DNA from 2 places in the Pantoea sp. X-Soil-MYKO-1785 genome. Region 2 is predicted to be linked to the other one. Evidence: predicted binding sites of a transcription regulator. Region 2 holds the regulator's gene; the other holds the start of a gene.
What was found. Region 2 encodes LexA, which represses DNA repair genes until DNA is damaged. Its sites were predicted from a motif close to TNCTGTATGTACATACAGNA; they were not measured.

Region 1: the regulator LexA is predicted to act here: its motif matches at 1,252-1,271, upstream of umuD (translesion error-prone DNA polymerase V autoproteolytic subunit).

Annotation. Positions count from the first base shown of each region.
Region 1 covers NZ_AP036003.1:32,536-35,947, reverse strand. The annotation lists gene AC6I8D_RS24420 (hypothetical protein) at 1-348, opposite strand, end outside; gene AC6I8D_RS24415 (EexN family lipoprotein) at 635-868, shown strand; gene umuD (translesion error-prone DNA polymerase V autoproteolytic subunit) at 1,351-1,800, shown strand; gene umuC (translesion error-prone DNA polymerase V subunit UmuC) at 1,809-3,083, shown strand; gene AC6I8D_RS24400 (serine acetyltransferase) at 3,161-3,412, opposite strand, start outside.
Region 2 covers NZ_AP036000.1:289,482-292,893, reverse strand. The annotation lists gene dinF (MATE family efflux transporter DinF) at 1-980, opposite strand, end outside; gene lexA (transcriptional repressor LexA) at 1,085-1,699, opposite strand; gene AC6I8D_RS01290 (diacylglycerol kinase) at 1,805-2,173, opposite strand; gene plsB (glycerol-3-phosphate 1-O-acyltransferase PlsB) at 2,303-3,412, shown strand, end outside.

The sequences.
Region 1 (3,412 bases), on a different replicon from region 2:
GAGATCAGACAACCTTACGGGAGCGTTGTGAATTCTTGCAAAGCCATTGCATAGCTTCTCGAAATCGTGCTCAAGCATGCCATATAACGTCAAGAAGACAGAGCGACGTGTAACGCTGGGATAGTACGATGTGAACATATCATCTAAATCAACAGAGCCGCTATCAAGCCCCATATAGTACTCAACAATGTGATAAGCATTATCTTCAGCCGAAATTTCATGCTCTTCCACTTCAGGCCCTTCAGTACGATATTGGCTTATATTCGCTTCGATAGAGGCATCAGTTTGCGCATTTAGAGAGGCAATAATTTCAAAGGTCAGGCTTACGTCATAATGTGAAAATTGCATTGGAAGGTTCAGTAGAGCCTTAAATTTGAACATTTCTTATTTCCCATATACGTTGAGCTTTTTCTTGAGCCCGGTGATTTGCTCCATAATAATTATTGGAACTTGATGTTAACAACTTCTGCTTTTAGCACATATTGGACTTAGTACATCCTTACTTTGTAAACACCGTTTGCACGCGCCGAACAAAATTTCCCTTCGTTCAGGAAAGCCTCCCATATGCCGAACCGTGGAACCGGACGCGTTGCCGAACTATAATTTGTTCCGCAGTCCATGCATTAAAAGGTAAATGATGAGAACGGGAATACTTTCACTAGGTGTGCTGGTCGCCACGCTACTCGCCGGCTTTGATGCGAATGCACAGAGCCTTGAGTGGTATAAGGCGAACGATAAGGAACGAAACGCGAAAGTTGAAGAGTGTAAAAAAGCCTCCGATCCGCGCGGCACCGAAGACTGTCGCAACGCGATTGATGCCAGCTTCCGTAGCGGCTCATATACCAAAAGTCCAAACAAGAGTTGGTGAAAATCATACAAGCCGCCGCCAGGCGGTTTTTTATGTGCCCTTTTCGCCGTTCGGTTAAACGCCTTAAGCACTAAACAGCTTCCACTCGCCTGACTTTGAGCGCTATGAACGAGCAGCGGGCATGTGATTTTTGGAGGCGGCACAGCCTGCAATTTCGCGGTAACCGAAGCATCGGCCACAATTAATACCTGCAAATTTCCGGCTGGCCGCCCATCTGCAGAAATGCAAGCAATGCGAAGAACCGGAGAGCGGTTCTGCTGCAGATGCTTCAGAAATGACGTCCGACGTCACTGGAAAATAAAACTGGTCGCCATTCAGGCAGATGACCTGCTAAACGGCGATCGTTCAGCTTAGGGACTTGCCAGACAAATCCGCCTAATTAATACTGTACATAAACACAGTATTTATTTGAGGAGGATTTTTATGCGTGACGTACAGACAGCAATTGCCTTATCCCCGGCTCATCTGCAGAGGGCAGATCTATGAAACAGGCAGCCTGTTCTGCGGATCTCACTCTGCTCTGGCCACCCATTTTTACGCCCAGAGTACGCGTGCCGCTCTATGCGGAGCCCTGCGCGGCCGGCTTCCCCTCCCCTGCACAGGATTACGTCGAAAAAGAGCTCGATCTCAACGAGCTCTGCATTCGCCGGCGCGCGTCGACGTTCTTCGTGCGTGCCAGCGGCAACAGCATGCAGGATCTCGGCCTGTTTGATGGCGACGTCATGGTGGTTGACCGGGCAGAAGAGGCCGCGCACCACGACATCGTCATCGCGGAGGTAGACGGCGAGTTTACGGTCAAGCGCCTGCAGCTGCAGCCGTGCATTGCGCTGCTGCCCATGAATCCGGCCTACCCCGTTATCTACCCGGAAGAGCTGCAGCTGCTTGGCGTGGTCACATGGTTTTTTAACAGTACTCGCGCGCGCCGGAGGTAACCATGCCCATGTTAGGATTAGCCGACGCAAACAAGTTTTATGCCAGTTGCGAGGCGCTGTTTAGGCCGGACCTGCGCGGCAAACCCGTAGTGGTGTTGAGCAATAACGATGGCTGTGTAATCGCAAGATCGGTCGGAGCAATCGCCATGGGTATCAAAATGGGTATGCCGTGGTTTCAGCTTAAAGCCCAGGAATATCCTGAGAAAGTTCACGTATTTTCAAGCAACTTCGCCTTATATCACTCGCTTTCGCAGCGCATTATGACAGCGCTGGAAGAAATGACGCCCCGCGTTGAGCAGTATTCCATTGATGAAATGTTCCTCGATTTGAGCGGCATCGATGGCTGCGAGGACTTTGAGCACTTTGGCCGGCGCCTGCGCGCGCACGTACTGGCCACGACTGGCCTGATCGTCGGCGTGGGCATGGGACCTTCAAAAACACTGGCAAAATCAGCGCAATGGGCAAGCAAGGAATGGAAGCAGTTCCGGGGAGTACTGGCGCTGACGCCCGGCAATCCTAAAAGAACCGAAACTCTTCTCCTGAATCAACCTGTAGAGGAAATCTGGGGGGTGGGACGTCGCATCGGCAAGCGCCTTAACCTGATGGGTATTGAAAACGCCCTGCAGCTGGCGCGAGCGCACCCTGCCCTTATCCGCAAGAATTTCGGCGTTGTGCTTGAACGAACCGTGCGCGAACTTAACGGCGAATCATGTATACCACTCGAGGAGATGCCGCCAGCGAAGCAGCAGATCGTCTCCAGTCGCTCTTTCGGCGAACGCATCACCACAAAGGTGGCCATGCAGGAGGCGCTTTGCCAGTACGCCACGCGCGCAGCAGAGAAGCTCAGGAAAGAGCGTCAGTTCTGCCGGCACGTTGGCGTATTTATCCGGACCTCGCCGCACGCGAAAGATGAGGTGTTCTACGGCAACAGCGCCGGTGAGAAGCTCCCGCGCCCGACGCAGGATACGCGTGACGTCATCGAGGTGGCCATGCGCTCGCTGGACCGCATCTGGCTGGAAGGTCGCCGTTATATGACGGCAGGCATCATGCTTGATGACTTCACGCCGCATGGCGTCAGCCAGCTGAACCTGTTCGATGAAGATCAGCCGAGAAAAAACAGTGCGCAGCTGATGAAGGTGCTGGACGGCATAAATCAGTCCGGGCTGGGAAACCTGTGGTTTGCGCGTCAGGGGGTGAACAACGAGTGGAAAATGAAACGGGAGCTGCTTTCCCCAGCCTGGACCACAAACTGGAAAGATATCCCTGTGGCATTTGTCAGATAAGGTCTGTCGAACAAATCGGATGAGAAGCCGATCGTTTTCAGCGCTGCCCGTGATGAGCAGCGCATCAGCAATTTGGATTATTTTGGCCGGACCACCGTGCTTTTTTCACAGTAGACGACGCTGTTAGCTGGCACATCTTTATTCACAAATGCCATAGCGCCGATCGTCACGTTATCACCGATTGTGATGTCACCAATAATGCAGCTGTGGGCGCCGATATCGACGTTGTCACCGATGACAATTCGCCCTGATGCATCTTCAGAATTTTTCCGGCCAATCGTCGTATTCTGACGCAGTTTGACGTTACGCCCGATGACACTTTCGGCTCT
Region 2 (3,412 bases):
AATGAGAACAGCAAGGCCACCACCAGCGCCTGTCGGCAGGCAGAGTGCCAGACGCGCAGCAGCCGGCTGCCATCCTTCGCACCATGCGCCTCACCGGCGAAGGCTTCAACCGCGTAGGCAAAACCATCCAGCGCATAGGCGGTAAAGGTGATAAACATCAGCAATACCGCGTTCACCGCCACCACCTGCGGACCGATGCGTGCGCCCAGCACCGTCAGCGAGGCAAAACAGAGCTGCAGCATTAACGAACGCAGCATAATGTCGCGATTAAGACGCAGCAGCCGCTTCATGTCACCGCGCCAGCTCTGCTTCAGCATTGCCGGGGTGATGCCACGCAGTTTCAATACCCGCCAGACCATCACCGCACCGACGGCCAGCGTTATATACTCTGCCAGTGCGGTCGCGGTTGCCGCGCCTGCCACACCCCAGTGCAGGCCCATCACCAGCCACAGATCGAGTACAATATTGACCAGATTGCCGATCACCAGCAGGATGACCGGCGCACGCGCGTACTGCACGCCCAGCAGCCAGCCAAGGATCACCAGATTTGCCAGAGTGGCGGGCGCACTCAGCCAGCGGATCTGAATAAACAGCGTCGCCTGTTGCAGAACGCTGGCATCGCCGCCAATCAGATCGGTCGCCAACGCAGCGATTGGCGAACGCAGGCAGACGAACAGCACGCCAGCCAGCAGCGCAATGATTAAAGGCTGGGTCAGCGCACGTGCCAGTGCCAATTTATCGCCGGCACCAAAAGCCTGCGCCGTCAGGCCGGTGGTACTCATTCGAAGGAACAGCAGCAGCATGAAGAGGAAACTGGTGATTGTCGTACCGACCGCAACCCCGCCAAGATAGACCGGGCTGTCGAGGTGACCAATGACAGCAGTATCGACCACTCCCAGTAAAGGAACGGTGATGTTAGAAAGGATCATCGGCAGCGCCAGCCGCCAGAGGTTTTTGTCGGTAGCCGTTAAAAAACGCATTCGCAGTTCCGTGCTCGGTGCCGCTGCAGAGAGGGGAGCAGCAGCGACAAAATTAGGGCAGACAGAATAGCATCAGACGCTACGAATGCGTGGTTATGTCAGACTCAGAGCCATTCGCCGTTGCGAACCACACCGACCGCCAGACCTTCGACCGTCAGCGACTGAGCGCGCGTATCGACGATAATTGGCTCAAAATCACTGTTTTCAGGCAGCAGATGCACAATAGCACCCTGCTTCTTCCAGCGTTTAACCGTTACTTCATCATCAATGCGGGCCACCACAACCTGGCCATTACGCACGTCCTGGGTTTTATGTACTGCGAGCAGGTCGCCATCCATAATCCCGATATCTTTCATCGACATTCCACTGACGCGCAGCAGAAAATCAGCAGAAGGTTTGAACAGGCCCGGATCCACTTTGTAATGGGTTTCGATGTGCTCCTGCGCCATGATCGGCTCACCGGCAGCAACCCGGCCAATCAACGGCAGACCTTCAGACGCTTCTTCTTCCATCAACAGGCGAATACCGCGTGAGGCGCCAGAAACAATCTCAATCACCCCTTTACGTGCCAGTGCCTTAAGATGCTCTTCTGCCGCGTTCGGCGAGCGGAAACCCAGCTGCGCGGCAATTTCTGCACGCGTAGGCGGCATGCCCGTTTGAGTAATATGGTCGCGAATCAGGTCATAGACCTGCTGCTGCCTGCTGGTTAATGCTTTCATCCCGCCCCCTGGTTGTTTATACAGTCGCTGTGAGTATATACAGGTATTGGTGAAATGGAAACCGATTCTCAGGCAAAACGCGCCATCTGACGCGTTGTGGAAGGCTTATCGCAAATGCGACCAAAGCAGCGCGATCCAGACAAACAGTGCCAGTAAGATGCTGATCAGCACCGCCGCGGAGCCCATATCCTTGGCCCGTCCGGCCAAAGGGTGGCGCTCCTGACCGATACGATCCACTACCGCCTCAATGGCGCTGTTGAGGATTTCGACAATGACCACCAGCACCACAGCGCCAATCATCAGAATGCGGGAGACGATATCGACATCCAGCCAGCAGGCGACAATAATGGCGGCCAGCGCGGCCAGCGCCTCCTGGCGGAAAGCGGCTTCGTGTTGCCAGGCGGCGCGCAGGCCCTGCCATGAATAACCTGCGGCTTTCACTATTCTTACAAAACCGGTGGCATTATTTGCCATAGTAAGTGGAACCCTTTCATCGGATTGACGTCAATGTCTGGGCTGCGTGCAATTGGCACCACCACAGATCTTCGCTGCGCTTTCTGGTATGCTTGCGGCGCTTTGCTAACAAGAGGCTTCATGTTGTCTATGTCAGGTTGGCGTAAACTTTATTACAAATTACTGAATTTACCATTGTCCTTTTTGGTAAAGAGTAAGGCCATTCCGGCCGATCCCGTTTCTGAACATGGTCTGGACCCGACCCGGCCCATTATGTACGTTTTGCCTTACGATTCGAAGGCGGACTTACTGACTTTACGCGCGCAGTGCCTGCGGCATCATCTGCCCGACCCGCTTTCTCCGCTGGAGATTGATGGTTCGCTGCTGCCGCGCCACGTTTTTATCCACGATGGCCCGCGTGTGTTCCCCTATTTTGTCCCCAGCGTTGAATCGGTGAAAATCTTTCACGATTACCTGGACCTGCACCGCAATAATCCCAAGCTGGATATCCAGATGCTGCCGGTGACGGTGATGTTTGGCCGGGCGCCAGGCCGTGAGGTTCAGGGCGAAGATACGCCGCACCTGCGGGTGCTGAACGGTGTGCAGAAATTCTTTGCGGTAATCTGGCATGGACGCGACAGTTTTGTCCGTTTCTCGCCGACTGTTTCGCTGCGCCGTATGGCAACCGAACACGGCACCGACCAATCAATCGCCCAGAAACTGGCCCGGGTGGCGCGCATTCATTTCGCCCGTCAGCGGCTGGCGGCAGTTGGCCCACGCTTACCGGCACGTCAGGATCTGTTTAATCGTCTGCTGCAATCCAAAGCGATTGAAAAAGCGGTAGAAGACGAAGCGCGCAGCAAAAAAATCTCCCATGAAAAAGCGCAGCAAAATGCGGTTGAGATGATGGAAGAGATCGCGGCGAACTTCTCCTATGAGGCGATTCGCGTCACCGACCGCGTCATGGGCTGGCTCTGGAGCCGGCTCTATCAGGGCATCAACGTTAATGGCGGCGAAAAAGTCCGTCAGCTGGCGCAGGATGGCCATGAAATCGTCTATGTGCCTTGCCATCGCAGCCACATGGATTACCTGCTGCTCTCTTACGTGCTTTATCATCAGGGACTGGTGCCGCCGCACATTGCCGCCGGTATCAACCTCAACTTCTGGCCAGCCGGCCCGATTTTCCGTCGTCTGGGCGCATTCTTTATTCGTCGTACCTTCAAAGGCAACAAACTGTATGCCACGGTGTTCCGTGAGTAT